Regions from separate parts of the Shinella sp. BE166 genome, predicted to be linked through region 1. Evidence: predicted binding sites of a transcription regulator. Region 1 holds the regulator's gene; the other holds the start of a gene.
What was found. Region 1 encodes HrcA, which represses chaperone genes, less so after heat shock. Its sites were predicted from a motif close to GTTAGCACTCNCNNNNNGNGAGTGCTAAC; they were not measured.
Positions count from the first base shown of each region.

Region 2: a site for HrcA is predicted at 12,464-12,492, ahead of groES (co-chaperone GroES). Genes of this name have one in related genera too.

Region 1 is NZ_JBPEHL010000005.1:191,131-206,420, reverse strand. Features, by position in the region: gene gcvA (transcriptional regulator GcvA) at 1-785, opposite strand, end outside; gene J2Y63_RS15015 (DMT family transporter) at 923-1,864, shown strand; gene hemW (radical SAM family heme chaperone HemW) at 1,967-3,160, opposite strand; gene rdgB (RdgB/HAM1 family non-canonical purine NTP pyrophosphatase) at 3,167-3,811, opposite strand; gene J2Y63_RS15000 (VOC family protein) at 3,819-4,235, opposite strand; gene rph (ribonuclease PH) at 4,249-4,965, opposite strand; gene hrcA (heat-inducible transcriptional repressor HrcA) at 5,123-6,199, shown strand; gene grpE (nucleotide exchange factor GrpE) at 6,289-6,912, shown strand; gene ptsN (PTS IIA-like nitrogen regulatory protein PtsN) at 6,988-7,452, opposite strand; gene hpf (ribosome hibernation-promoting factor, HPF/YfiA family) at 7,527-8,102, opposite strand; gene rpoN (RNA polymerase factor sigma-54) at 8,352-9,911, opposite strand; gene lptB (LPS export ABC transporter ATP-binding protein) at 10,021-10,818, opposite strand; gene J2Y63_RS14960 (LptA/OstA family protein) at 10,845-11,408, opposite strand; gene lptC (LPS export ABC transporter periplasmic protein LptC) at 11,416-12,084, opposite strand; gene sppA (signal peptide peptidase SppA) at 12,295-13,245, shown strand; gene J2Y63_RS14945 (integration host factor subunit beta) at 13,255-13,572, shown strand; gene J2Y63_RS14940 (DUF1049 domain-containing protein) at 13,676-14,008, shown strand; gene J2Y63_RS14935 (SRPBCC family protein) at 14,012-14,461, opposite strand; gene J2Y63_RS14930 (class I SAM-dependent methyltransferase) at 14,519-15,290, shown strand, end outside.
Region 2 is NZ_JBPEHL010000014.1:133,968-149,257, forward strand. Features, by position in the region: gene J2Y63_RS27115 (helix-turn-helix domain-containing protein) at 1-217, shown strand, start outside; gene hisS (histidine--tRNA ligase) at 332-1,846, shown strand; gene J2Y63_RS27125 (ATP phosphoribosyltransferase regulatory subunit) at 2,046-3,179, shown strand; gene hisG (ATP phosphoribosyltransferase) at 3,176-3,871, shown strand; gene J2Y63_RS27135 (VOC family protein) at 3,875-4,243, opposite strand; gene J2Y63_RS27140 (glutathione binding-like protein) at 4,339-5,046, shown strand; gene J2Y63_RS27145 (NAD(P)/FAD-dependent oxidoreductase) at 5,138-6,355, shown strand; gene J2Y63_RS27150 (bifunctional diguanylate cyclase/phosphodiesterase) at 6,543-9,341, shown strand; gene J2Y63_RS27155 (hypothetical protein) at 9,348-9,794, opposite strand; gene groL (chaperonin GroEL) at 10,412-12,052, opposite strand; gene groES (co-chaperone GroES) at 12,109-12,405, opposite strand; gene J2Y63_RS27170 (TIGR01459 family HAD-type hydrolase) at 12,724-13,572, shown strand; gene J2Y63_RS27175 (bifunctional riboflavin kinase/FAD synthetase) at 13,587-14,567, shown strand; gene ileS (isoleucine--tRNA ligase) at 14,801-15,290, shown strand, end outside.

The DNA of each region.
Region 1 (15,290 bases):
GTCGACACGCCGCGCGAGAAGGGCGCGACCAGCCGCCGCTCCTGGATTTCCCGGGCCACCAGCGAAAGCCGCACCAGCGCCACCCCGTCGCCCGCCTTGGCCGCCTCGATCGCGCCATTGCTGTCGGTGAAGACGGGGCCGCGCATCGCGTCGATGCCGGTGACCCCCATCGCCTCCAGCCAGAGCCGCCAGTCCTGCCGGTGCACGTCGTGGATCAATATATGGTTGGCGAGATCGGCGGGCTCGTCGAGCGGCAGGGTTTCGCGCAGCGCAGGCGCGATGACGGGCACGAGGTTGTCGTCGAGCAGCCGTTCGCTGACGAGGCCCTCGTAACGGCCGAACCCGTGCCGGATCGCGATATCGACCCCGTCGCGCACGAAATCGACCAGGCGGTTCGAGGCGCTGATGCGGATGTCGAGACCGGGAAATCGTTCTTCGAAATGCGGCAGCCGCGGCACGAGCCATTGGGCGGCGAAGGTCGGCGTACAGCTGATCGAGAGCGTCGCCGGACGCGCGCGGGCGAGAAGCTCGTCAGTCGCCTCGCGCATCAGCCGGAAGGCCGAGCGCATCGCCTTGAAATAACCCTCACCATCCTCCGTCAGCGAAAGCCGCCGCGGCCGCCGCTCGAAGAGCTGCACGCCGAGCGCTTGTTCGAGGTCGCGGATCTGCAGGCTCACGGCGCCGGGCGTCACGTTGAGCTCGCCGGCGGCAAGCGTCACGCTCAGGTGGCGCGCTGCCGCCTCGAAGGCGCGCAGGCCGGACAGGGAGGGAAGACGGCCGCTCATGGTTTAGTTTTCCTCGCTGAATTGTCGAAATATGATCGTTTGTACCAAAGGGAAATAACCGGAATGATAGCGCAACTGCCGAGTTCTTGCACTCGGTCCCATCGTTCGGTTTAGAAAAAATCCCGTAGGAGGCCGCCATGGCTAGCCATCAAATGTCCGCCCGCGAATGGGCCTTGCTCATCGCCCTGTCGCTGCTCTGGGGCGGCTCGTTCCTGTTCAACGGCATCCTCGTGCGCGAACTGCCGACGCTCACCATCGTCGCGCTGCGCGTGGCGCTTGCGGCAATAGCGCTCTGGACGATCGTGCGGCTCTCCGGCCATGCCATTCCGAAGAGCCGTGAAGTCTGGCTCGCCTTTCTCGGCATGGGCGTGCTCAACAACATCATCCCTTTTTCGCTGATCGTCTGGGGCCAGACGCATATTGCGAGCGGCCTCGCCTCGATCCTCAACGCCACGACCCCGCTCTTCGCGGTGATCGCCGCCCATCTGCTGACGCAGGACGAGAAGATGACCGGTAGCCGGCTCATCGGCGTGCTGGTGGGTTTTGCGGGCGTGGCCCTGATGATCGGCCCCTCGGTGCTGTCCGATCTCGGCACGAACGTGCTGGCACAGCTCGCCGTGCTCGGCGGCGCCGTCTCCTATTCGATCGCCGGCATTTTCGGGCGCCGCTTCCGCCGGATGGGCCTGCCGCCGCTGCTGCCGGCCGCCGGGCAGGTCACCACCTCGGCGGCTCTGATGCTGCCGGTCGCCTTGATCGTCGACCGGCCATGGACGCTCGCCATGCCCTCGGCGGAAGCCTGGATGGCGCTGTTCGGCCTCGCCTTCCTCGCCACAGCACTCGCCTATGTCATCTTCTTCCGCATCCTCGCGACGGCGGGCGCCACGAACCTGATGCTCGTCACCTTCCTGATTCCGGTCAGCGCCATCCTGCTCGGCGCGCTGGTGCTGGGCGAGATGCTGGCGCCAAAACACTTTGCCGGCATGGCGCTGATCGCCGTCGGCCTTGCGGCGATCGACGGACGTCTCTTTCGGTTCTTCATGGAAAAGCGCCGGCCGCTCGGCTCGGATGCCGGAAGCTAGAGCGTTTCCGCTTCTCTTCGAATCGCGAAAACGCTCTAGCTCATTGTTTTTACGCAATTCCGGACGCAAAACCGCTGCGCACTTTTGCTGGAATTGCTCTGATCAGCAGGCGAGATCGGCAACGACGGCGTCGAGGATCAGCATGCCGGCCGGCGTACAGCGCAGCCGCGAATTGCCGAGCCGCTCGATGAAACCGTGTTCGATGAGGAACTGTTCGCGGTCCGGGTCCAGGTCGCGGCCGGAAAGGCTCTGCCAGCGGGCGAGGTCAACACCCTCCTTCAGGCGCAGGCCCATCAGCAGCAGCTCGTCCGACTGTGCCTCGCGCTCCAGCAATTCCTGGTCGACCATGCCGTGGCCCCCGGCCTCGACCAGGGACAGCCAGCCTTCCGGCTTGCGTTCCGTCGCGGTCGCGATCTTCGAACCGCTGGTCGTCAGGCGCCCATGCGCGCCGGGGCCAATGCCGACATAGTCGCCATAACGCCAGTAGGTGAGGTTATGGCGGCTTTCGGAGCCGGGGCGGGCATGGTTGGAGACCTCGTAGGCCGGCATGCCCTCGCGCTCGGTGATCTCCTGCGTCGCCTCGTAAAGCACGGCGGACTGTTCGCCGTCCGGCACGATAAGCTTGCCGGCCTTGTGCAGGCCGTAGAAGGGCGTGCCCTCCTCGATCGTGAGCTGGTAGAGCGAGAGATGGTCGACGGCGTAGGAGACCGCCTCCTTGAGCTCGCGGTCCCATTCCTCCACCGTCTGGTTCGGGCGGGCATAGATGAGGTCGAAAGACATGCGCGGGAAGATGTCGCGCGCCAGCCGGATCGCCTTCAGCGCATCGGCGACGTCATGCAGCCGGCCGAGGAATTTCAGATCCCGGTCGTTCAGCGCCTGCACGCCGAGCGAGACGCGGTTGACGCCGGCAGCCCGATAGCCGCGAAAACGTTCGGCCTCGACGCTCGACGGGTTGGCCTCCATGGTGATCTCGATGCCGTCAGGCACATGCCAGTGGCGGGCGATGCCGTTGAGGATCGCGTCGACCGTCTCGGGCGCCATCAGCGAGGGCGTGCCGCCGCCCATGAAGATGCTGGTGACCGTGCGTGAGCCGGTGAGGCGGCGCATCGTCGCCATTTCCGTGAGAAAAGCCTGCACGAAGCGCGGCTGGTCGACCGGCTGGTGGCGCACATGGCTGTTGAAGTCGCAATAGGGGCATTTGGCGGCACAGAACGGCCAGTGCACATAGATGCCGAAGCCGGGCTCGGCGAGGTCCGGCCCAAAGCTCTGCCTGATGTCGAGGGGCACCGCCGTCATCCCGCCTCAGGCCGTCAGGCAGGTTTCGACGAAGATCTTGAAGGCGCGGGCGCGGTGCGACAGCGCTGCCGCGTCACCCGGCTTCCAGCCATGTTTTTGCTCAGCGCTCATCTCGCCGAAGGTCGTCTCGTAACCCTCGGGCTGGAAGACCGGGTCATAACCGAAACCCTGCGTCCCGCGCGGTGGCCAGACGACCTGGCCTTCGACCTCGCCGCGGAAGAGTTCCGTATGGCCGTCCGGCCAGGCAAGGCAGAGCACGGAGACGAAACGCGCCGTGCGGTCCTTGGCTTCGCTCACGCCCTTTTCGGCCAGCGCCTTCTCCACCTTCTCCATGGCCATGGCGAAGTCGCGCGTGCCGTTCGCCGTCTCCGCCCAGTTCGCCGTGTAGACGCCTGGCGCGCCGTCGAGCGCATCGACCACGAGGCCGGAATCATCCGAAAGGGCGGGCAGGCCGGAGGCCTTGGCCGAGGCGAGGGCCTTGATTGTCGCGTTTTCCTCGAAGGTCGTGCCGGTCTCGTCCGGCTCCTCGAAGTTCAATTCGGCGGCCGACTTGGCGGAGAAGCCGAAGGGGCCGATCAGGTCCTCGATCTCGCGGATCTTTCCCGCATTGTGGCTGGCGACGACGATCGTCTTGGTGTCGAGCTTGCGCATAAGGGTCCTAAGCGATGTTCCAGAGGCCGGGCTCGGCACATTCGAGGCTGTTGCCGGCGGGGTCGCGGAAATAGATGGAGCGGGCGCCGTTCGGCCAACAGAAGTCCGCTTCGATGGTGATGCCGGCTTCTACGAGCTTTTCCACCCAGAAATCAAGCTCCGGCCCGGGAACGCGGAAGCAGACATGGCCAGGCCCCGTCGCCCCGTGCACCGGCACGGGAAAGGCATGGGCTGGTGGCGGCACGACGGTCTCCTGCGGATTGAAGATCAGCAGAACGCCGGGGCCGCAGCGGAAGAAGACGTGGCGGTTCGCCTGCCGCGTGATCTTTTCCAGCCCCAGCAGGCCGCCGTAAAAGGCTTCCGCCGCGTCGAGGTCGTCCGCGTAAAGCGCGGTTTCGAGTATCCCTTCGAGCGCGGCGGCCATGGGCAAACCTATCTCAGGCGATCGCCTGCTTCTGCATCTCGACCAGTTCGGCAATGCCGTTGCGGGCGAGCACCATCAGGGAGGAGAATTCCTCTTCCGTGAACGGCTTGCCCTCGGCGGTGCCCTGGATCTCGACGATGCCGCCGGAGCCGGTCATGACGAAGTTGGCATCCGTCTCAGCGGCGGAATCCTCGAGATAATCGAGGTCGATCACCGACTGAGCGGCGAAGATGCCGCAGGAGATCGCGGCGACATGGTCCTTCAGGACCTTCTCGACCTTGATCATGTTGCGCGCTTCCATCCACTTCAGGCAGTCGTGCAGCGCGATGAAGGCGCCGGTGATGGAGGCGGTGCGGGTGCCGCCGTCTGCCTGGATGACGTCGCAGTCGACGGTGATCTGGCGTTCGCCGAGCGCTTCGAGATCGACGATGGCGCGCAGCGACCGGCCGATGAGGCGCTGGATTTCCTGCGTGCGGCCGCCCTGCTTGCCGGCGGCGGCTTCGCGGCGCATGCGGTCGCCGGTGGCGCGCGGCAGCATGCCGTATTCGGCCGTCACCCAGCCCTTGCCGCTGTTGCGCAGCCACGGCGGCGTCTTGTCTTCCAGGCTGGCGGTGACGAGCACATGCGTGTCGCCGAACTTGACGAGACAGGAGCCTTCGGCATGTTTGGAGATGTTGCGCTCGAAGGAAACCTTGCGCATCTGATCGGTTTTTCTGCCGGACGGCCGCATTGCGAACTCCTCATTGAGATATGTGGGAAGTGCTTTAGACCAGTTCGTCAGGCGAGGGAATGCCGATGCCGCGACGCCAGGGAAAATCCGTTTTGCGCTTACCCGCGAAATCACTATATTCCAGTCGGATAACAGGGTTTGCAGCGAGAAGATGGTTTTGAATAGATCTCCGGGTCCTGAAAGTCAGGCGGCGCTCGACGAGCGTTCGGGTGAGATCTTCCGTCGCATCGTCGAAAGCTATCTGGAAAGCGGCGAGCCGCTCGGCTCGCGCAACCTGTCGCGCATCCTGCCGATGTCGCTCTCGCCCGCCTCCGTGCGCAATGTGATGAGCGACCTGGAAGAACTCGGCCTTATCTACTCGCCGCATATCAGCGCCGGGCGCCTGCCAACGCAGCTGGGTCTGCGCTTTTTCGTCGATGCCTTCATGCAGGTGGGCAATATTTCGGCGGAGGATCGCGCCTCGATCGAGCGCCATGTGCGCCCGCACGGCCAGAAACATTCGGCCGTCGAGACCCTGATGAATGAGGCGAGCCAGGCGCTGTCCGGCATGTCGCGCGGCGCGGGCCTCGTCATCACCACCAAGAACGACGCCGTGCTCAAGCATGTCGAGTTCATCCGGCTGGAGCCGACCAAGGCGCTCGTCGTGCTCGTCGGCGATCACGACCAGGTGGAAAACCGCATCATCGAGCTGCCGGCGGGCGTCACCGGCTCGCAGCTCACCGAGGCCGCCAATTTCCTCAACGCCCATCTCGCCGGCAACACGCTGGTCGAGGCGCGCGCGCAACTGGAGCGCCTGCGCGGCGAGATCAGCGTCGAGCTCGACAAGCTGTCGCAGGACCTCGTCGAGCGCGGGCTGATGGTCTGGTCCGGCGGTTTCGACGAGGGCAAGCCGACACGGCTCATCGTGCGCGGCCGGGCGAACCTGCTCGAAGGGCTTGCAGGCGCAGAAGATATCGATCGCCTGCGCATGCTCTTCGACGACCTGGAGCGCAAGGACGGTCTGATCGAGCTTCTCAACCTGGCCGAGACCGGCCCGGGCGTGCGCATCTTCATCGGCTCGGAAAACAAGCTCTTCTCGCTGTCCGGCTCCTCGCTCATCGTCGCGCCCTATCGCGACAGCGAGGAAAAGATCGTCGGCGCCGTCGGCGTCATCGGACCAACGCGGCTCAACTATTCCCGTATCGTGCCGATGGTGGACTATACGGCCCAGCTCATGTCGCGGCTTTCGCGCTGAACCCCGGCAATCCGGCCATCGGCCCTTGATTTTTCGGGCTCAAAGCTCGATATCGGGCGCAAACCTTAAAATACAATTCGGAGTACGTCATGACCGACGAGAACAAGAAACACGGACCTGACGAAGCGGTAGAAGACAACGTCACCGCAGAAGCGTCCGCCCTGGAAGAGCTGACCATCGAGGCCGATGCCCCGGCGGAGCCAGATCCGGTGGACGCGCTGCGCACGGAAAATGCCGACCTCAGGGACCGGTATCTCCGCCTCGCCGCCGAGATGGACAACCTGCGCCGCCGCACCGAGCGCGACGTGAAGGATGCAAAATCCTATTCCGTCGCCGGTTTTGCGCGTGACATGCTGGCCGTGTCCGACAACCTGCGCCGCGCGCTGGACGCCATTCCGGCCGATGCGCTGGAAAGCGGCGATGCCGGCTTCAAGGCGTTGGTGGAAGGCGTCGAGATGACCGAGCGCTCCATGCTCGCAGCCCTCGAACGCCACGGCGTGCGCAAGCTCGAACCGGTCGGCGAGAAGTTCGATCCGAACTTCCACCAGGCGATGTTCGAGGTGCCGAACCCGGAGATTGCCAACAACACGGTCGTGCAGGTCGTGCAGGCCGGTTTCGTCATCGGCGAGCGCGTGCTGCGCCCCGCCATGGTCGGCGTCTCCAAGGGCGGCCCCAAGGCGCCCGCAGGCGAGACCAGTGCCGCCCAGGCCTGATCGTTCCCTTTCGCAAAAAGAAAAACCGGCGGTCGCAAAACCGCCGGTTTTTTTATGCGAATTGATGAAGATCGTTCAGGCGGCGTTCGACGCCTGTTCCTCGCTCAGGCACGCGTAGATGGCGCTCTCGCTGTCGGAGGCGCGCAGCTTCGCCACCATCGCCGGGTCGCGCAGCACGCGGGCGATGCGCGACAGCGCCTTCAGATGGTCCGCACCGGCACCTTCCGGGGCCAGAAGCAGGAAGACGAGGTCGACCGGCTGGTCGTCCAACGCCTCGAAGTCCACAGGGGTCTCGAGCCTCGCGAAGAGGCCGGTGATCTGCGAAAGCTCCTTCAGCTTGCCGTGCGGGATGGCGATGCCATTGCCCACGCCGGTGGAGCCCAGTCGCTCGCGCTGAAGAATGACGTCGAAGATCTCGCGCTCCGGAATCCCGGTGATCTTTGCCGCTTTTGTCGCCAGTTCCTGAAGCAGCTGCTTCTTGGAATTGGCCTTCATCGCCGGAATAATCGCACTTTGCTGCAGCAAACCTGCCAATGCCATGCTTTTGTCCTCGTGAGGCGGGTGAAGGGGTTGAAGAAACGTGGTGCCGTTTTCCGGCACCACGCTCCCGTCACTCAGCCTTTGATATTGGCTGCATCGATCCAGCCAATATTTCCGTCGTTGCGTCGGTAGACGATATTGAGCTGCTCCGATCCGGCGCTGCGGAAGAGAAGAACCGGTTCGTCGGTCATGTCGAGCGCCATGACGGCGCTTGCGACGGACATCGTCCTCAGTTTCTTCGTGCTTTCCGCGACGATGGTCGGCGCGTAGTCCTCGGGAAGTTCATCCTCTTCGTCGGGGACCGAATCCATCACCGTGTAGGCCACTTCTGCAAAGGCATCGTGACCATTGCCGTTGTGGTGTGCCTTGAGTTTGCGCTTGTAGCGGCGCAGGCGTTTCTCGATCCGTTCGGAAGCCGATTGGAAGGCCACCAGGGGATCGTTTGCTTCGCCATTCGCCTGCAAGGCCATTCCCGTATCAAGGTGGATCTTGCAGTCGGCGCTATACCGCGATCCCGCTTTCTCTACGGTGACCTGGCTCGAATATCCTCCGTCGAAATATTTGGTTACGGCCTCTCCGACCTGGTCTTCAATGCGTTGACGGAAAGTTTCGCCGATTTCCATATGTTTACCGGATACACGCACACTCATGGAGGTTTCCTCTCGTTCGTGATTTGCGCGCAACAGTCTATTCCAACCTTACCCACGTTCCAAGCGTTTCACGCAGGCGATGCAATTTGCCTCGCATACGGCAGAAAAGTGGGGATATATCTGGAATTCCGGCCTTCTTCTCTTCAGAATTGGGCCGCGCATTAGCCCGTTCCAGCTGCGAAGTCAATTGGCGGATTCAGGCATTCTTAACTTCTCATGTCCTGAAACGCCGGTTCTCCCGGCTTTGTTTCAGGAGGCGGCCGCTTTCGCATGCGCCCGTTTTTCGCGCCGGCGCTGCACGGAGGAGGGGATGTTCATCGCCTCGCGATATTTCGCGACCGTGCGGCGGGCGAGATCGACGCCGCCCTTGCGCAGCACGTCGACGATGTCGTCGTCCGACAGCACGGCATCCGGCTGCTCCTGGGCAATCATCGTGCGGATGCGGTGGCGCACGCTCTCGGCCGAATGCGAATCGCCGCCCTCGGCCGAGCCGATCGACACGGTGAAGAAATATTTGAGCTCGAACAGGCCGCGCGGCGTCAGCATGAACTTGTTCGAGGTGACGCGGCTCACCGTCGATTCGTGCATCTTGATCGCCTCGGCGATCGTCTTCAGGTTCAACGGCCGCAGGTGGTCGACGCCGTGCATCAGGAAGGCGTCCTGCTGGCGCACGATCTCGGTCGCCACCTTCATGATGGTGCGGGCGCGCTGGTCGAGGCTGCGCGTCAGCCAGTTGGCCGTCTGCAGGCATTCGTTGAGGAAACCCTGGTCCTCGCTGTCGCGGCTCGTGCGGCTGGAGACGGCGGCGTAGTATTCCCGGTTGACGAGCACGCGCGGCAGGGTGTCGGCATTGAGTTCGACATGCCAGGTGCCGTCAGGTGCTGCGCGCACGACGATATCCGGCACCACGGCCTCCGAAGCGCTCGTCTCGTAGCGCGTGCCGGGCTTCGGGTCGAGCTTGCGGATCTCCGCTAGCATGTCGAGCAGGTCTTCCTCGTTGACGCCGCACAGCTTCTTCAGCGTCGCGAAATCGCGCCGGGCGAGAAGTTCGAGATTGTCGATGAGCGTCGCCATGGCCGGATCGAAGCGGTCGCGGGCGCGCAGCTGGATGGCGAGGCATTCGCTGAGCGAGCGGGCGAAGACGCCGGGCGGATCGAGCTCCTGGAGCCTGTAGAGCACACGGTCGACCTCGGCCACTGGCTTGCCGAGCCTGAGCGCCGTCTCGGCGGTGCTGCCTTGCAGGTAGCCGGCTTCGTCGAGCTGGTCGACGAGATGCTGGGCGACCAGCCGGTCGATCGGATCGGCAAGCAGGAAGGGGATCTGCGCGCCAAGAACGTCGCGCAGCGTCTCGCGGCCCGCCACGAAGTCGTCGAGGTCATAACCTTCGCCGCCCTCGCTGCCGGGCATGGATTTCCACTGGCCGAGCAGTTCCGGCGCATCGGCCGCGCGCGGCCCGGCATCGTCGGGAAACATGTTGTCGAGGCCGGCGTCGCTCGTGTCGGATGCGCTTCCGGCACTCGCCGTCGCCGAATCGTAGAGGTCGGGCTGAAAGCCCTCCTCGCCGCCCACATCTTCGGCACGCGTTCGGTCCTCGTTGGGCAAGGAATAGGCATCGGCGCCGCGCTCGTCGTCGCGTGCGCCCTCGTCGCCGGAAACCACTTCGAGCAGCGGATTTTTCTCCAGCTCCTGCTCGATGAACTGGTTCAGCTCCAGATGCGTCATCTGCAACAGCTGGATCGACTGCATCAGCTGCGGTGTCATCACCAGCGACTGGCTTTGGCGCAGGAAAAGGCTGGCTGCGAGTGCCATGCGGACGCTCTACTCCCCGGGAAACCCGTCCAGGACGGGTGCAAATTCCAACTGGCCCAAAAATTGCTTTTTTGAGGAGTTTGGTCAAGCGCCAGCCGCGCTTTATGCGTCAGAGGCTGAAATTGTCGCCGAGATAGAGGCGGCGTACATCCGGATTGGCGACGATATCGTTCGCCCGGCCATGCGTGAGCACTTCGCCGGCATGGATGATATAGGCCCGGTCGATGAGGCCGAGCGTCTCGCGCACATTGTGGTCGGTGATGAGAACGCCGATGCCGCGCGAGGTGAGATGGCGCACCAGCGCCTGGATGTCGGCGACCGAGATGGGATCGACGCCGGCAAAGGGTTCGTCGAGCAGCATGAAGGTCGGGTCGGTGGCGAGCGCGCGGGCGATTTCCAGGCGGCGGCGTTCACCGCCGGACAGCGAGATGGCCGGCGCTTTTCTCAGATGCGAGATCGAGAATTCGGCAAGCAGGCTGTCGAGCTTCTTCTCGCGCTGCGCCTTGTCCTTGTCGTGCACTTCGAGCACCGCGCGGATGTTCTCCTCGACCGTTAGCCCGCGAAAGATCGAGGCTTCCTGCGGCAGGTAGCCGACGCCGAGCCGGGCGCGGCGATACATCGGCATGGTCGTGACGTCGTTGCCGTTGATCTCGATCGAGCCTTCATCGACCGGTACGAGGCCGGTGATCATGTAGAAACAGGTCGTCTTGCCCGCACCGTTCGGGCCGAGCAGGCCGACAGCCTCGCCGCGGCGCACGACGAGCGACACGCCGTTGACGACGCGCCGGTCGCGATAGGTCTTGGTCAACCCGCGGGCAATGAGGGTCCCTTCGTAGCGCGAAAGATCGGCGGTACGCTGGGGCTCCTGCGCAGCCTTCTTGGGACGGCGCGTCAGGCGGTTGAGCAAAGAGGAAGACACCTGGGAACGCTATCTCAATTCGTGGTCTTGCGCGACTTCGGGTCGAGCTGGATCATGACGCGGCCGCCGCAGGCATCGAGCTTGGCCTCGCCGGTGCGCATGGTGACGAGCAGCTGGCAGCCGACGAAGACGTTCTTGCCTTCCGACAGCACGACCTTCTCGCCCTTCAGCAGAAGCGTCTCGTTGACGAGATTGAACGTGCCGGTATCGGCGGTCGCTTCCTGCGTGCCGGACTTGAGATAGACCTTTTCCGAAACGTCGATCTTCTCGATATCCGCATCGCCGCTCGCCACGGAACCCTGTCCGCCGGCGGCGTAGTAGACGATCATCTTGCCCGCCTGAAGCGTCGTCGTGCCCTGCACGACCTTCACATTGCCGGAAAATTCGGCCTTGTTCTCCTGGTCGCGGATCTCAAGCTTGTCGCTCTGGATCTGGATCGGCTGGTCGTTCGATAGCTGCATGCCCTTCATGCGGCTCGACGTCTGCTGGGCGCCCGCGGGAACCGAGATCAGCGTGAGGCTTGTGGCAAGAACGAAGATGCTGGCGGCCCGGAGCGGGGCGGAGAGAGTGGCGAACATGGCGCTCTTACTTTTCTCGGTTGCGGATGGCGGCAGGATCGACGTCGACGACGACCTTGCCCTCGAAGACGACGATCCGGCCTTTATCCGTCATTCTCAGCGACTGCGCAACAATGGATGCTTCGCGCGAGCGGATGGAAACCGGCTCCTGCGTCGACATGTTGCCGCCGTCGATATCGAGATGGGCGGAGCGGAAGGCGGCTTCGAGGCCGGTGTTGAGGCTGATGGTGAAGGGGGCGATCATGTCGAGCAGGTTCTTGCCCCGATCGTAGACGCCGGTGGCGGCCACGACCTCGGCAATCGTGCTCTCGTTGACCGGCACCTTGGCCTTGATGTTTTCCAGTGTCAGCACGTCCGGCTGCTTCATGTCCTGCAGCGCCCGCTCGGCCTTCATCGAATAGCTGATGCCGTCATTGTTGCGCCCGGAGATTGCCGGATTGCGCATCACGATCTTGCCGTCTTCGATGGAGGCACTTTCGACCTGCAATTCGGTGGGCAGATAGGTGCGCACGATCGAGACGATCACGAAGACAACCGCAACGATGATGGCGGCGACCGGCAGCGCGACTTTCAGGAAGCGCACGCGCGCGGAATGCCGCGTCGCGAGGCGATAAGCCGCGGCGGATACGCCTGTGCCCTGTGCACCCATCGGTGCTTCTGCCACGGTGTCCAGCATTGTACCTGCTAAATATCTTGCCGATATGGCCTTCGCTGCGAAACGAGGGACCCTCGGATAACGGGCCCCATATGGCGATTATTCCTGAACAAACAATGTCTGCCCAAGAAAGTTCAGCGACGAATTGCCATTTGCTTCTGGAATGCCATATCGATAGGGCCTTCGGCAAGCCACCTGAAAGTCTAGGGGCGCCAGCATCGAGGACAGGGAATGGATCACTCCGCCATCGCCGACCGCCGGCAACTGCGCCGCAAGCTCACCTTCTGGCGGGTCGTCGCCGTCCTGATCGCGCTTGCCGTCATTCTTGCGGCTGCCGCTTGGCGCTGGCCGGGCAGCGGCGCACGCGACCATATCGCGCGGGTCAGCATTTCCGGCATCATCCAGGACGATGCCGAGCTGCTGGAGCGCCTCGACCGCATCGCCCGCAACGACCGGGCGAAAGCGCTCGTCGTGACGATCTCGTCGCCGGGCGGCACCACATACGGCGGCGAGGTCATCTTCAAAGCGCTGCGCAAGGTGGCGGAAAAGAAGCCGGTCGTCTCGGACGTGCGCACGCTCGCAGCCTCCGCCGGCTATATGATCGCGACCGCCGGCGACACGATCATAGCCGGCGAAAGTTCGATCACCGGCTCGATCGGCGTGCTCTTCCAGTATCCGCAGATGAAGGAGCTGATGGACAAGATCGGCGTCTCGCTCGAAGAGATCAAATCGGCGCCGCTGAAGGCCGAGCCCTCGCCGTTCCACCCGGCAAGCGAAGAGGCGAAGACGATGATCCGCGCGATGGTGATGGACAGCTACGACTGGTTCGTCGATCTCGTCGTCGAACGCCGCAAGCTGCCGCGCGACCAAGTGCTGCGCCTTGCCGACGGCAGCATCTTCACCGGCCGCCAGGCGCTGGCCGCCAAGCTCGTCGACAAGCTCGGCGGCCCGGAGGAGATTCGCGCCTATCTCGATGAGCGCAAGGTGCCCGCCGATCTGCCCTTCGTCGACTACGAGGCGGTGAAGCGCTCGGGGATTTCGTGGATCGGCAGCAGCGCGCGTGATTTTGCACGTTCCGTCTTCGGGCTGCCGCTCGATCTTCAACCGACGATCGAAAAGCTGACCGGCGAAAAGTTGTTTCTTGACGGTCTTGTTTCGGTTTGGCAGGTTGATCGTGATTGAAAAACAAGAATTTTTGAGGGGGACACAGTGATCAAGTCGGAATTGGTTCAGATTGTCGCCGCGCGCAATCCCCACCTCTACCACCGTGATGTCGAGAACATCGTCAACGCGGTGCTCGATGAGATCACCGATGCGCTGGCCGGCGGAAACCGGGTGGAGCTGCGCGGCTTCGGCGCCTTCTCCGTCAAGAACCGCCCCTCGCGTTCGGGGCGCAACCCGCGCACGGGCGACGCGGTTTTCGTCGAGGAGAAGTGGGTTCCCTTCTTCAAGACCGGCAAGGAGCTGCGCGAGCGTCTTAATCCCGGCCAGGCCGACCAGGACGATTAAAGCAAGTCCAGCAAAAGAGTGCCGCGATTTTGCCTCAGGAATTGCGGAAACACTCTAAAGCGCAGGCGCCTGATCGGCGCCGCGCGCCAAAGCAGGTGATGCCATGATCAAGAGAGTAGTCAACATCCTCGTCCTCATCCCGATCGCCATCGTGCTGATCGTGCTGTCGGTGGCGAACCGGCAAGCGGTGACGCTGGCGCTCAATCCGTTCCGGCCCGAGGACAGCGTGCTCTCCGTCACCGCGCCGTTCTTCGTCTACCTCTTCCTCGCGGTGATCCTGGGCCTGGTGATCGGCTCGTTCGCCACCTGGTTCACCCAGGGCAAATACCGCAAGCGCGCCCGCATCGAGGCGAGCGAAGCCGTGAAGTGGCACAGCGAGGCGGAAAAGCACAAGGCGATCGCCGCACAGGCCGTGGTGCCGGTTTCCGGGAAATAACTCTTAGGCTGCGGCGCCGTTCAGCTTCTCGCCGAGATCGGCGAAGAACTGCGTCGCAAGCTTCTTCGACGTCGAATCGATGAGCCGCGAGCCGAGCTGGGCGAGCTTGCCGCCGATCTGCGCCTTGACGTCATAAGCGAGGATCGTGCCGTCGCCGTCCTCGATGAGCCGCACATCCGCGCCGCCCTTGGCAAAACCCGCAATGCCGCCCTTGCCCTCGCCGGAGATCGTATAGCCCATCGGCGGGTTGAGGTTGGAAAGCGTCACTTCGCCGCTGAAGGTTGCCGAAACCGGGCCTATCTTGATCTTGACGGTCGCTTCCAGCTCGGTCGGCGATTTCATGGTGAGCGACTGACAGCCCGGAATGCAGGCCTTCAGGATCTCCGGATCGTTCAGTGCCGCCCAGACGGCGTCGCGCGGGGCCGCAATGCGTTCTTCGCCGGACATGTCCATGATCGATCCTCCCAGGAATAGCCTCAACTTATCGCAGATCGGAAAGCGCTTTGCCAAGTGGGGGAGGGATGGTATGGGGACCGCTCGTTTTCCGGCGCTGCCGGCAAGTTTTCAACCGACGACGGACGATCCATCGTGAAGGACAGACACCGCCGGCCGAAGATCGGCTCCGCCGCGCCCGCCAAGGCGCAGGCGCAAAGGGCTCCGGCCATGAAGGCCCCCGCCCCCAAGAAGGAGCCGCGACCGGCACCGGAAGCGCCCGCCCGCCCGCTGATGCGCCGCGAGGGCGAGAAGCCGGCCGAGCGCCTGCCCGTCATCCTGGAGACCGCAGGCTCCGACCAGTACCGCCTGATCGACAGCGGTGCCGGCGAGAAGCTCGAACAATACGGCCCCTACCGCATCGTGCGGCCGGAAGCGCAGGCGCTCTGGCAGCGCAGCCTGCCCGACAGCGCCTGGGACAAGGCCGACGCCCTCTTCACCGGCGATACGGAAGAGGACGGCATGGGGCGCTGGAGGTTTCCCAAGGCAGCGCTCGGCGAGACCTGGCCGATGAAGCTGCTCGACGTCGATTTTCACGGCCGCTTCACCGCCTTCCGCCATGTCGGCGTCTTTCCGGAACAGCTCGCCCACTGGAGCTGGATGAGGGACAAGGTCGAGACGGCCGGTCGGCCGGTCAAGGTACTGAACCTCTTCGGTTATACCGGTGTCGCCTCGCTGGTCGCCGCCGCGGCCGGCGCGGAAGTAACCCATGTCGATGCGTCCAAGAAGGCGATCGGCTGGGGGCGGGAAAACCAGGCACTCGGGCGCATGGAAAAGCTTCCGATCCGTT
Region 2 (15,290 bases), on a different contig from region 1:
CCGCGAAATCGCCAGCATCCAGATCTACGGCGGCACCGCGCTCTCCACGACGTCGATCCCCGACGGCTATGTGCAGATGAAGCGGCTCTCCTTCCAGTCGGAGATGCGCGGCATCATCCGCGGCGATACCCATTCGGTGCTCATTCCCGCCACGGAAGCCCCGACCGCTTCCGCCGTCATCGTGCACAGCTGGGATACGCTGCTGCGTCGGCCTTGATACTGGGCCTTGATACTGGGCCGCGCTTATATCGGCCGTGATCTCGCCCTTGCCGCTGCCCGTCCAATCCGCTAGGGAAACCGCAACGGAAATACAGGAATTTCGGGTATCCCGATGAGCGAAAAGCAGAAAAAACCGCAGAAGCTGAAAGCCCGCCTGCCGCGCGGCTTCGTCGATCGTGATGCCGCGGATATCCGCGCCGTCAACGAGATGACCGCGAAGATCCGCGAGGTCTACGAGCATTACGGCTTCGATCCGGTGGAAACGCCGCTTTTCGAATATACCGACGCGCTCGGAAAGTTCCTGCCGGATGCCGACCGCCCGAACGAGGGCGTCTTCTCGCTGCAGGACGATGACGAGCAGTGGATGTCGCTGCGCTACGACCTGACGGCGCCGCTCGCCCGCCATGTCGCGGAAAACTTCAACGAGATCCAGCTTCCCTACCGTACCTATCGCGCCGGCTACGTCTTCCGCAACGAGAAGCCCGGTCCGGGCCGCTTCCGCCAGTTCATGCAGTTCGACGCCGACACGGTGGGCGCTGCCGGCGTGCAGGCGGATGCCGAAATGTGCATGATGATGGCCGACACGATGGAAGCCCTCGGCATCGCCCGCGGCGACTACGTCATCCGCGTCAATAACCGCAAGGTTCTGGACGGCGTGCTGGAAGCGATCGGCCTTGGCGGCGACGACAAGGCGGGCGCCCGCCTCAACGTGCTGCGCGCCATCGACAAGCTCGACAAGTTCGGCCCCGAGGGCGTGAAGCTGCTGCTGGGCGCAGGCCGCAAGGACGAGTCCGGCGATTTTACCAAGGGTGCGGGGCTCGATGCGGAGCAGATCGAAAAGGTGCTCTTCTTCGTCGGCATCAAGGACTACGCCGAAAGCGCCGATGACCTCGCAAAGCTCGTGGAGGGTAGCACCCGCGGCGGCGAGGGCGTCGAGGAGCTGAACCAGATCGGCCACCTGATCACCTCCGCCGGCTACGGCCCGGATCGCATCAAGATCGACCCCTCCGTCGTCCGCGGCCTCGAATATTACACCGGCCCCGTTTTTGAAGCCGAGCTGCAGTTCGCCGTCACCAACGAGAAGGGCGAAAAGGTCGTCTTCGGTTCGGTTGGCGGTGGCGGGCGGTATGATGGCCTCGTCTCGCGCTTCATGGGCCAGCCGGTGCCGGCGACGGGCTTCTCCATCGGCGTCTCGCGCCTGATGACGGCGCTGAAGAACCTCGGCAAGCTCGGGCAGAATGAAGTGGTCGCCCCCGTGCTCGTCACCGTCATGGACGGCGATATCGAGAGCATGGGCCGTTACCAGCGCTTCACGCAGGAACTGCGCAAGGCCGGTATCCGCGCCGAAATGTACCAGGGCAACTGGAAGAAGTTCGGCAACCAGCTGAAATATGCCGACCGCCGCGGCGCCCCCGTCGCCATCATCCAGGGCGGCGACGAGCGCGCCGAAGGCCTCGTGCAGATCAAGGACCTGATCGAGGGCAAGCGCCTTTCCGGCGAGATCGAGGACAACACCTCCTGGCGCGAGGCCCGCGTGGCGCAGGTTTCCGTGCCGGAAGCCGAGCTGGTGGCAAGGGTCCGCGAAATTCTTGACGCGCAGGCCGAAGACCGGGCGCGGGCTTACTGACGGCGATGGGTATAGTGCTGCAAGACCCCCTCATCCGCCTGCCGGCACCTTCTCCCCGCTGGGGAGAAGGGGAAGATCGCGGACCTCTCGTTTCCCCTTCTCCCCAGCGGGGAGAAGGTGGCCCGAAGGGTCGGATGAGGGGGTCTCGCCGCCGGCAGGACAGAGGGGGGGATGCCTCCCCACGGTCGGAGCTATTTCCATGCCCCTGATCAACCTCCCCGCCTTCGCGCCCGACCTCATCGCCGATCTGGAAAACCTCCACACGGAGCGCGTCGATACGCCGGTCATCCAGCCGGCCGAACCCTTCCTCGACATGGCAGGCGAGGATCTGCGGCGGCGCATCTTCATGACGGAGAGCGAGACGGGCAAGAGCCTGTGCCTGCGCCCCGAATTCACGATTCCCGTCTGCCTGCGCCACATCGAGACCGCCACCGGCACGCCGAAGCGCTACGCCTATCTCGGCGAGGTCTTCCGCCAGCGCCGGGAGGGCTCGAATGAGTTCTACCAGGCCGGCATCGAAGACCTCGGCGAACAGGATGTCGCCCGCGCCGATGCGCGCGCTGTCTGCGATGCGCTTTCCGTCCTGAACAACCGCCTGCCGGGCGTCGGCCTTTCGGTCGTGCTGGGCGATCAGTCGGTGTTCGAGGCGGTCGTTGCCGCCTGCGGCCTGCCGGCGGGCTGGCAGAAGCGGCTGGTGCATGCCTTCGGCAACCAGGCGCAATTGCAGAAGCTGATGGCCGATCTGTCCGATCCCGCCCCCTCCGGCGTCTTCGGTCCCGAGGTCGAGCGCCTCGCCATTCTGGGAAAACTCGACGATGAGGCGACACTGGTCGCCCATATCGACCAGACCATGGAAGCGACCGGCTATTCCACCAATGCCAGCCGCAGCCCCGCCGATATCGCCAGGCGGCTGCGCGAAAAAATGGAACTCGCCAACACGCGGCTCGACGACCGCACGCTGGCGCTGCTGCGCGAATTCCTGGCCCTCGAACTCAGCCTTGCGGACGCGTCCCAGGCGCTCGCCGTCTTCGCGCAAAAGGCCGGCCTTTCGCTTGGCGAGGCGCTCGCCCGCTTCGAAAGCCGCGTGGCGGCCCTGCGCGATATCGGTGTCGATCCTGCCTCGATCACCTACCGCGCCGCCTTCGGCCGTCCGCTGGATTATTACACCGGCCTCGTCTTCGAGATCACGCCGGACGGCGACGCGCTGGTGCTCGCCGGCGGTGGCCGCTTCGACCGGCTGCTGACGCTGCTCGGCGCCAAGGAACGCATTCCGGCGGTCGGCTTCTCGCTCTGGCTCGATCGCATTGCGAGCGCCAAAGGAGGAGCCGCATGACCATCACCATCGGTCTCCCCTCCAAAGGTCGCATGAAGGAGGATTCCTCCGCCGTGCTCGCCCGCGCCGGCTTTTCCGTCGTCGCCGTCGGCAATGACCGCTCCTATCGCGGCCGCGTCGAGGGGCGCGACGATATCGAAATCGCCTTCCTGTCGGCCTCCGAAATCTCCCGCGAGATCGCCAACGGCACCGTCGATTTCGGCGTGACCGGCGAGGACCTCGTGCGCGAAGGGCTGGCGGAGGCGGATGCCCGCGTCGAATTCTGCGCCCGCCTCGGCTTCGGCCATGCGGATGTCGTGGTCGCCGTGCCGGAAATCTGGCTCGATGTCGACACGATGGCCGATCTCGGCGACGTCGCCGCGGATTTCCGCGCCCGCCACCGCCGCAGGCTCACCATCGCCACGAAATACTGGCGGTTGACCCAGCAGTTCTTCTCCGGCAACCACGGCATCCAGCTCTACCGCATCGTCGAAAGCCTCGGTGCCACGGAAGGCGCGCCGGCTTCCGGCTCCGCCGATATCATCGTCGACATTACCTCCACCGGCTCGACGCTCCACGCCAACCACCTGAAGATCCTCTCGGATGGCGTGATCCTGAAGTCCGAAGCCTGCCTCGTGCGCGCCCGCAAGCCGGAGCACGAGGGCAATGCGGTGGTGACGGAAATTATGGAGGCGGTGCGCAAGGCGCTGTGAGCGTCACGGCGCCGGGCTGCACATTTGCAGCCGATTGCCGAACGGATCGTAGAAGCTTGCAAAGGTGACGAAGCCGGGAAAATCCTGCGCATCGTCACACCGTACGCCTCGGCTCCGCAAGACCTCCACCGCCACCCGGCAATCCGCGACATTCAAGACGATGGTCGTGCCGAAGCCGGGCTGCCAGCCCTCTTCAGCCAGAGTAAGCGAAAGATTGCCGCTCGCAGCGCCGGTCGAGAATTCGATCCACCCGGCATCCGGCAGGTCGAAGGTTGGCTCTCCGAGCCCAAGCGTATCGCGATAGAAGTTGCGGGCCGCGTCAAGGTCGGTCACGGAAACCGAAACGACATTGATGCCTTGAAAGATCGTCATGCGCCCTCCGTTTTCCCGTTGAAATGTTTCGGCCCGACCCTCACAAACCCTGTTTGAGTGTCCTATCTAAAAGCTCCCATCGCAAGGAGTCCTCCATGGCAGATCTGTCGTCCTTCCCCATCACCAAAAAGTGGCCCGCCAAGAACCCCGATATCATCCAGCTCTATTCGCTGCCGACGCCGAATGGCGTGAAGGTGTCGATCGCGCTGGAAGAACTCGGCCTCGCCTATGAGCCGCACCGCATCGAGTTCGGGCCTGATGGCGTGAAGTCGCCGGAATTCATCTCGCTCAACCCGAACGGCCGCATCCCGGCGATCATCGATCCGAACGGCCCCGGCGGCAAGCCGATCGGCCTTTTCGAATCGGGCGCCATCCTCGTCTACCTTGCGGAAAAGACGGGAAAACTCATCCCCGCCGATCCGGCGTTGCGCTACGAGACGCTGAGCTGGGTGATGTTCCAGATGAGCGGCGTCGGGCCTATGCTCGGCCAGTTCGGCCATTTCTACAAATTCGCCGCCGACAAGGTCGCCAACAATTCTTATCCGACGGAGCGCTATCGGGACGAATCGAAGCGCCTGCTCTCGGTGCTGGAAGACCGGCTGAAGGATCGTCCGTGGATCATGGGCGACGAATACACCATCGCCGACATCACGACCTATCCGTGGGTGCGCGGCGCGGATATTTTCTACGGCGGCCGCGAGGCGCTCGACTATGCGAGCTTCCCGTCCGTCGTGGACTGGGTCGAGCGCGCCTCGGCCCGCCCGGCGGCCCAGAAGGGCTTCGATATTCCAGCAAAACCCTGACGCAAACGAAAAATCCGGCGGCGCGGCGACGAGTTGACGCCGCCCGCCGGAGCGCGCTACCTGTCGGTAAAACCAAAGACGGGGAAACATCGTGACGGGAAGACTGGTTGTTGTGGGTGGCGGTCAGGCCGCATTTGCCCTCGTTGCCAAATTGCGCGCATTGAAGGACGAACGGCCGATCACGATCATCGCCGCCGAGGCGAGCCACCCCTACCAACGACCGCCGCTCTCGAAAAAATACCTGCTCGGCGAGGCCGATCTCGAACGCCTGAAGTTCCGCCCGGAAAGCTGGTATGCGGACAACAATGTCGACATCCGCCTGTCGACCGAGGTCACCGCCATCGACCGCGCCGCCAAGAGCGTGACGCTCAGCGACGGCTCGACATTGCACTATGCCTATCTGGCACTCGCCACCGGTGCGACGCCGCGCCGCCTGCCGGCCGAGATCGGCGGCGACCTCGACGGCGTGTTCACGGTGCGCGACTACCGCGATGCCGACCGCCTCGGCGTCGAAATGCAGGAAGGCCGCCGTGCGCTCGTCGTCGGCGGCGGTTATATCGGCCTGGAGGCCGCGGCCGTCGCGCGGGGCAGGGGGCTGCACGTCACCGTCATCGAAATGGCCGACCGCATTCTCGCCCGCGTCGCTTCGCCCGCCACTGCCACCATCCTCAAGGCCATCCACAATGCGCGCGGCGTTGACGTGCGCGAAAAGACCGGCCTCGTGCGCCTCTTGGGAGAGAATGGCCGCGTCACCGGCGCGGAACTCTCCGACGGCTTCGTGCTGCCGGTCGACATGGTGATCGCCGGCATCGGCGTGGCGGCGAATGATGGGCTCGCGCGCGATGCGGGCCTCGAGGTCACTAACGGCATCGTTGTCGATGCCCATGCCCGCACGTCCGATCCCGCGATCTTCGCCATGGGCGACTGTGCCGTTCTGCCCTTCGAGGGTAATCGCGTGCGGCTGGAATCCGTGCAGAATGCCGTCGACCAGGCGGAAGCGGCGGCTGCCGTCATCGCCGGCGGCGATGCGCCCTATGAGCCGAAACCCTGGTTCTGGTCCGACCAGTATGACGTGAAATTGCAGATCGCCGGCTTCTGCATGGGCTTCGACGATACGTTCGTGCGCCCCGGACAGCGCGAAGGCAGCGTCTCCGTCTGGTATTTCCGCGAAGGCCGGCTGATCGCGGTGGACGCGGTCAACGATGCGAAGGCCTATGTGGTCGGCAAGAAGCTGATCGAGATGGGCCGCACGCCCGCGCGGGAAGCACTGGAGGACCCAGCGACGGACCTCAAGGCCCTGACGCTCTGAAAGGTGTATAGCCCGAAGGTTGAGCTGCATTTTCGTCGCTGAATGAAACAGTTGTACTGTTTTGATCTTTGTTAAGTATGAACTGATGCGAAATATAGCGGTTCGGCGTTAAGCTTTCTGAATTCACTGATTTTTTAGGGTTCTCCGGCTGAGTGGGGCCACTTCGCTCCCACTCCGGTGCCCCTTCATGCTTCGTATCCTGACCTGCATTGCCGTCGAGCACGACCTCCGCCTCGTGCTGCTGGCGGCGTTCATATGCTTCCTGTCCTGCTATGTCGCGGTCTCGCTGACGCAAAGGGCACAGGTCTCCGACGGGAAGGCGCGCGGCCTCTGGCTCGGTGCCGCCGGCACATCGAGCGGCTTCGGCATCTGGGCCACCCACTTCATCGCCATGCTGGCCTACGATCCCGGCGTCGCCATGGGCTTCGACATGGAGCCGACGCTGCTGTCGCTGGCCGTCGCGATCGTCGTCACGACGATCGGGCTGGCGCTCGCAAGCTACATTCCCGGTCGCAGCGCGGTCGTGGCGGGCGGCCTGCTGCTCGGCGCGGGCATCACCTCCATGCACTATATCGGCATGTCGGCGCTTGAGCTTCCGGGCCGCATCGTCTGGGACAGTGTCTATGTAGCGGCCTCCGTCGTCTGCGCCGGTCTCTTCGGCATGCTGGCGCTCGACGTCTGCATGCGCCCGCAGCTTGGCGCACGGGGTCGCGCCCTTGCCACCGTGCTGATGGCGCTCGGCGTCGTCTCGCTCCATTTCACCGCAATGGCGGCCGTGATGATCGAGCCGGGCCTGATGCCGGTCAGCGACGACACGCTGATCTCCACCAGCCTGATGGTGCCGCTGATTGCCGTCGTCGCCTTCTCGTTGCTCTTCGCAGGGCTGACGGCCGCCGTCTTCGCCAGGCAGTCGGAGCTTGCCGCCAGCGAGAGCACACGCCAGTTCGCCATGCTCGTGCAGGGCGTCAAGGATTACGCCATCTACATGCTCGACCCGGAAGGCCGGGTCGCCAACTGGAACGCGGGCGCCGAGCGCAGCAAGGGCTACAAGGCCCATGAGATCGTCGGTCAGCACTTCTCGCATTTCTACAGCGAGGAGGACCGCGCGGCCGGCCTGCCCGAGCGCGCGCTGGCGCTTGCGCGCGCGGAAGGCAAATACGAGAGCGAGGGCTGGCGCTACAAGAAGGACGGCGGCCGCTTCTGGGCGAATGTCGTCATCGATCCGATTTACGATGCCGGCGGCGTACTCGTCGGCTACGCCAAGATTACCAAGGACGTCACGAAGGAAAAGGCCGACGCCGACCGGCTCGCTGCCGTGACGAAGAACCTCGACCTCGCGCTCGAAAACATGTCGCAGGGCCTCTGCCTGTTCGACAAGGACGAACGCCTGCTCATCGCCAACAAGCGCTACAGCGAGATCTTCGGCTTCCCGGAAGGCCGCATCCAGCCCGGCATGACGCTGCGCGAGATCGTCGACCAGGGCGTCACCCACCTGTTTGCCGATCCGGATGTGCGCCAGGCGAAGGCACGGGACGTCTATGCGCGTCGCCGCGCTGCGATTCTCGCGAACGACGGCGGCGCGATGGTCGAGAAGCTACCGAACGGCACCTCGGTGCAACTACGCTACCGCACGCTGCCTGACGGCGCCTGGGTTGCGACCTATGAGGACATTTCCGAGCGCCTGCGCTCCGAGGAGCAGATCTCCTTCCTCGCCCGCCACGATGGACTGACCGGCCTGCCGAACCGTGCGAGCTTCAACAACCGTCTCGAAGCCGACCTCGATGCCGCCCGCCTCTCCGGCGGCAAGGTCGCAGCAATCGGCATCGACCTCGACAAGTTCAAGGAAATCAACGACACGCGCGGCCACGCGGCGGGCGACGAAGTGCTCACCACGCTGTCGAAGCGCATGCAGGCCTGCCTGGAGGCCGACGAGACGGTCGCCCGCTTCGGCGGGGACGAATTCGCCGCCGCCAAGCGTTTTTCGGACGTGGCTGACCTCACCGACTTCATCCAGCGTCTGGAGAACTGCCTTAACGCAGAGATCCGCATCGACGGCTACGATATCAAGCCGGGCGCCAGCCTTGGCGTCGCGATCTACCCGCAGGATGCCGACACGGTCGAAGCGCTCATCAACAATGCCGACCTTGCCATGTACCGCGCCAAGGATGCGCTGACCCAGACGGTCTGCTTCTACGAGGTCTCGATGGACGAGGCCGCCCGCAGCCGCCGCCTCATCGCCAACGACCTCTGGCAGGCCGTGGAGCGCAAAGAACTGCAACTGCACTACCAGGTCCAGAAAGCTGTTACCTCCGGCGAGACGATCGGCTACGAGGTGCTGCTGCGCTGGCACCATCCGCTGCGCGGCAAGATCCCTCCGGGCGATTTCATCCCGATTGCCGAGGAGTGCGGCGCCATCCTGCCGATCGGTGAATGGGTTCTGCGCGAGGCATGCCGCGAGGCTGCAACATGGAACAACGACCACAAGATCGCCGTCAACCTGTCGCCGATCCAGCTTGGAAATGCCGATGTCGCGGACCTCGTGCACCGGGTGCTCCTGGAAACGGGCCTCAACCCCCGCCGGCTGGAGCTCGAAATCACCGAATCGACCATCATCGCCGACAAGGAGCGGGCGCTCCAGACGCTGCGCCGCATCAAGGCCTTCGGCGTCACCATCGCCATCGACGATTTCGGCACCGGCTATTCGTCGCTGGAAACGCTGCGCGCCTTCCCCTTCGACAAGATCAAGCTTGACCGCAGCTTCATGAGCGAGGTGGAGGCAAGCCCGGAGGCCAAGGCCATCATCCGCGCCATCCTGGCGCTCGGCCAGACGCTGCGCGTGCCGGTCCTGGCGGAGGGCGTGGAGACGAGCAACCAGCTTGCCATCCTGCTCGACGAGGGTTGCGACGAGGCGCAGGGCTATTTCCTGGGTCGCCCGATGCCGGTGGAAAGCATCCGTACCAGCGTCGAGGCCAGCAAGGCCGCCTGAAGCGGCCTATTGCCGCTTGAAGCGGCGGCCGGCGAGGTCGATCTGGAAGCGGGGGAAGATGAAGACGCCGATGATCGTGCCGGCGTATTTCTCCTCCAGGCCCGTCGATTCCCCAACGCAGAACACCGGCTGGCGCGGCGCGCCGTCGAGGTGAATGGTCGTTGAGAAGCAGAAGGACGAGGATGAGGAGGCCGCCTGCTCGAAGAGTTCGAGCACGCGCGCGCGGTCGAGCGGCTCGTAGCAGCGGATGAGGTTCAACAGCCCGCAGGCGCGCTGCGGCAGGCCATGCGCCTGCATCGCCTTGTCGCCAAGCGTGAAGAGGCCGTTGGAAAGATCGCCGGTCCAGCGCTCCGTCACGCAATATTGCGTCAGCAGTTCGTTGTCCGTCTCGTCGAACCCCATCGAGCCCGGAAGAAAGGGCGACGAGAGATCAGTCTTGATTATCTTGAACACCTACGACCTCAGGCAGTTGCTCGAATTTGGCCGACATGTCACGCCCCGTTTCGGGCACGCGACACGTTAAAAGAGAGCGCCGGCGACAACCCTCGAAGTCCGCCGAACCACTTTCCCATGTACTGAACTTCGTCCGGATCCTGCTATGCGTATCGGATCCGACGTACGCGTGAAAACCGCCGCTGACCCTTCTTTCAAGTCTTCCGGCGGTTCTATCAATATATTTCAGGGAGAACTGGCTGCGCGGTTTATCGACATGTTCCTGTCCAAAACCAGCACCTGTACCCCGGGTGAATCTTACAGTTCACTTGGGGCGTCTTTATAATTGGTTTTTTGATGCCAGCAACGGCTTTTTGAGAATTATTGTACAAACGGAAAAATTCTTTTCACGGAAACGATGCAGTCCGGTGAACCTCTTTGAAATGCGCCGCTTTGCCGGAAAAACAAAAAGGGCGGCCCGAAGACCGCCCTTTCCGAACTGAACCGGTTGGCTCAGATGTAGGACCCGAAGGGTCTTACATCATGTCCATGCCGCCAGTTCAGCGCGCTTGACGCGCTGAACCAACTTTAGTGCATGGGCGAAGCTTGATGGTCACGCTGCGATAGGCTTGCGCCTATCACATCATGTCCATGCCGCCCATGCCGCCCATGCCGCCAGGCATACCGCCCGGTGCATCCTTCTTCGGCAGTTCGGCGATCATGGCTTCCGTCGTGATCAGCAGCGAGGCAACCGAAGCTGCGTTCTGCAGAGCCGTGCGGACAACCTTGACCGGGTCGACGATGCCGAGTGCGATCAGGTCGCCATATTCGCCGGTCTGGGCGTTGTAGCCGTAGTTGTCTTCGTTCTTGTCGAGGATCTTGCCGACAACGATCGAAGCTTCGTCACCAGCGTTTTCCGCGATCTGGCGAACGAGGGACTGCAGCGCCTTGCGAACGATGTTGATGCCGGCTTCCTGGTCGTCGTTTTCACCCTTGGAGGTGATCTTGACGGAGGAGCGCAGCAGGGCAACGCCGCCGCCCGGTACGATGCCTTCCTGAACGGCAGCGCGCGTCGCGTTGAGGGCGTCGTCGATGCGGTCCTTCTTTTCCTTCACTTCGACTTCCGTCGAGCCGCCGACGCGGATCACGGCAACGCCACCAGCGAGCTTGGCAAGACGTTCCTGCAGCTTCTCGCGGTCGTAGTCGGAGGTGGTTTCTTCGATCTGGGCCTTGATCTGCGCGACGCGGCCTTCGATTTCCGACTTCTGGCCGGCACCGTCGACGATCGTCGTGTTTTCCTTGGTGATCGAGACCTTCTTCGCACGGCCGAGCATGTCGAGCGTGACGTTTTCGAGCTTGATGCCGAGGTCTTCCGAGATCACGGTGCCGCCCGACAGGATGGCGATGTCTTCGAGCATGGCCTTGCGGCGGTCGCCGAAGCCCGGAGCCTTGACGGCAGCGATCTTGAGGCCACCACGCAGCTTGTTGACGACGAGCGTTGCGAGGGCTTCGCCTTCGACGTCTTCAGCGATGATGACGAGCGGCTTGCCGGTCTGGACGACGGCTTCGAGAACCGGGAGCATCGCCTGGAGGTTCGAAAGCTTCTTCTCGTGCAGGAGAATGAAAGCGTCTTCGAGGTCGGCGACCATCTTTTCCGGGTTGGTCACGAAGTAGGGCGACAGGTAGCCGCGGTCGAACTGCATGCCTTCGACGACTTCGAGTTCGGTTTCGGCGGTCTTGGCTTCTTCAACCGTGATGACGCCTTCGTTGCCAACCTTCTGCATGGCTTCGGCAATGTCGAGACCGACCTGCTTGTCGCCGTTTGCGGAGATCGTGCCGACCTGGGCGACTTCTTCCGAGGTGTTGATCTTCTTGGCCTTGGCCTGGAGATCCTTGACGACTTCAGCAACGGCGAGATCGATGCCGCGCTTCAGGTCCATCGGGTTCATGCCGGCTGCAACAGCCTTGTTGCCTTCGCGAACGATGGCCTGGGCAAGAACGGTTGCCGTCGTCGTGCCGTCGCCGGCGATGTCGTTGGTCTTGGAAGCGACTTCGCGAACGAGTTGGGCGCCCATGTTCTCGAACTTGTCTTCCAGTTCGATTTCCTTGGCGACGGAAACGCCGTCCTTGGTGATGCGCGGTGCGCCGAAGGACTTGTCGATAACAACGTTACGACCCTTCGGGCCGAGCGTTACCTTGACTGCGTCTGCGAGAATGTCGACGCCGCGCAGCATCTTTTCGCGCGCGGTGCGGCCGAACTTGACTTCTTTGGCTGCCATTGTGTGAACTCCTGAAAGAGGTATCAGCGAATTTCGGAAGGGGATGAACGGCTAGATCAGCCGATGATGCCCATGATGTCGGCTTCCTTCATGATCAGAAGGTCTTCGCCGTCGAGCTTGACTTCGGTGCCCGACCACTTGCCGAACAGAACGCGGTCGCCAGCCTTGACGTCCAGCGGAACGACCTTGCCGGAATCGTCACGGGCGCCGGAACCGACGGCGACGATTTCGCCTTCCTGCGGCTTTTCCTTGGCGGTGTCCGGAATGATGATGCCGCCCTTGGTCTTGGCTTCGGATTCGACGCGACGTACGACGACGCGATCGTGAAGCGGGCGGAAGGTGGTGCTTGCCATTGTCTTATCCCTCGATCGAATGACATTGCGGATCCCGGTATGGACCCGATGGATGGATGTTAGCACTCACTGGTTAGGAGTGCTAGCGGCCCGGAGATAGGCGCCGGCGCTTTTCGAGTCAAGGACGACGCCTGGAAATTATTTTGCCCCGGATGGTTACCGCAGCCGGCAGATGGGAGTGAAATCGCACGCCATCAAGTCAGGGCCATGAATTTCCGGCAGTTTGCCTGTTGATGGGGCAAAATTGTGTGGAGAGGCTTGTTTTCTTGGCCTCGCTTTGCAATGTCAGCCGGGCTCGATTTCGAACAGGACTACCTGATGGCTGAACGCATCCAATCCTTCCGCGACATCGCTTCGCAATATGACGTGGTGCTTTGCGACGTCTGGGGCGTCCTGCACAATGGCGTCGAAGCTTTCTCTTACGCCTCGGAAGCGCTCGCGGACGCCCGCGCCGCCGGCCTCACCGTCGTGCTCATCACCAATTCGCCGCGCCCGCATCCGGGCGTCAAGGTGCAGATCCGCGGCCTCGGCGTCGCCGACGATTCCTATGATCGCATCGTCACCTCCGGCGACGTCACCCGCGCGCTGATCGCCGAAGGCCCGAAGAAGGTCTATTTCATCGGCGCCGAAAAGGACCTGCCGCTGCTCGACGGCCTCGGCGTCGAGACCGTTGGCCTTGACGAGGCCGGCATCGTGGTCTGCGCGGGCCTGCGCAGCGACGAGACGGAGACCGTCGAGGACTATCGCGAGGAGCTGGAAAGGCTCGCCGCGAAAAAGCTGCCCTTCATCTGTGCCAATCCGGACCTCGTCGTCGAGCGCGGCCACCGGCTCATCCAATGTGCCGGGGCGCTGGCGAAATTCTACGAGGAGCTCGGCTGCACCAGCCTGATCGCCGGCAAGCCGCACCGGCCGATCTACGAGAAATCGATCGCCGAGGCGAAGGACGTCCGCGGCGACTTCGACCTGTCGCGCGTGATCGCGGTCGGCGACGGCATGCCGACGGACGTGCGCGGCGCGGAAGCCTTCGGCCTCGATGTGCTCTATATTTCCGGCGGCATCCATGCGCAGGAATATGTCGAAGCGGGCCGCACCGACGAGGCGAAGCTCGCGGCTTTCCTGACGCGCGAAGGTTCCCACCCCAAATGGTGGATGCCCCGGCTGCAGTGACGGAGACGGTCGTCATGACGGTATTTCACAGGAACGAAACCAGAGAGCCGCTGCCGGAACACCTGCGCGGCGGCGTCATCGCCATCGGCAATTTCGACGGCGTGCACCGCGGCCACCAGGCCGTGCTGCAACGCGCGCTCGACCTCGCGAGCGACCGCGGCATCCCGGCCCTCGTGCTGACCTTCGAGCCGCATCCCCGCACCGTCTTCCGCCCCGAGCGCCCGGTCTTCCGCCTGACGCCGGCGCCGCTGAAGGCGCGCATCCTGGAGGGCATGGGTTTTTCCGCGGTCATCGAATATCCGTTCGATCGCGGCTTTTCCGAAATGTCGGCGCATGATTTCATCCGCTCGGTGCTCATCGACTGGCTGCACGCCTCCGAAGTCGTCACCGGCTTCGATTTCCATTTCGGCAAGGGCAGGGAGGGCGGCCCGGCCTTCCTGATGGCCGCCGGCCAGGACAACGGCTTCGGTGTGACGCTGGTCGATGCCTTCCGCGACGAGAACGCCTCGGTCATCTCGTCGAGCTTCACCCGTGCCCTGCTTGGCGAGGGTGCGGTCGTGGAAGCGGCCGGTCAGCTCGGCTACCGCTACACGGTCGAGGCGGAGGTCATCGGCGGCAAGAAGCTCGGCCGCACGCTCGGCTACCCGACCGCCAACATGCAGCTTCCCCCGGAAGTGGAACTGCGCAACGGCATCTACGCCGTGCGCTTCCGCCGCCCCGACGGAAGCCTGCACGACGGCGTCGCCAGCTACGGCCGCCGCCCGACGGTCACGTCGAATGGTGTGCCGCTGCTCGAAACCTTCCTGTTCGATTTCTCCGGCGATCTCTACGGCGAAGTCTCCGCCGTCTCCTTCTTCGGCCACCTGCGCGACGAGCTGAAATTCGACGGCCTCGACCCGCTCGTCATCCAGATGAAGCGCGACGAGGAGGAGGCGCGCGCGCTGCTTTCCGGCGTCACGCCGCTGGGGCCGATCGACCGGCGCATCTGTTTCTAGGAACAAACGACTCTGGCGTCTTTTCAAAATGGCGAAAAGGCCGTAATACCGCGCGCATGATGCTCAACCGGCTGACCATCGATCTGCGAATTAGTGGCCCGGCCTTCCGCGCGCTCTGAGCGAGGCCGGAAGGTCCGGGATTTTGGGCGTTTTCGAAAAGCGCCCCGCCGTCGGAGCCTGACAATATCCCCGCATGCGCAAACGCGCGCGAAAAAAAGACGATAGCCACATCCATGACCGATACGCCCGAAAAAGTCGATTATTCGCCCACCCTCTACCTGCCGCAGACGGATTTTCCGATGCGCGCCGGCCTGCCGACGAAGGAGCCGGAAACGGTGGCCCGCTGGCAGAAGATGGGTCTCTACAAAAAGCTGCGCGCCTCCGCCGCCGGCCGCGAGAAATTCGTGCTGCACGATGGCCCCCCCTATGCCAACGGCAACATCCATATCGGCCACGCGCTGAACAAGATCCTCAAGGACGTCATCACCCGCTCCTTCCAGATGCGCGGCTATGACTCGAACTACGTGCCCGGCTGGGACTGCCACGGCCTTCCGATCGAATGGAAGATCGAGGAAAAGTACCGCGAGAAGGGCAAGAACAAGGACGAGGTTCCGGTCAACGAATTCCGCCAGGAATGCCGCGACTTCGCTGCCGGCTGGATCAAGATCCAGGCGGAAGAGTTCAAGCGCCTCGGCATCGAGGGCGACTTCGACAACCCCTACA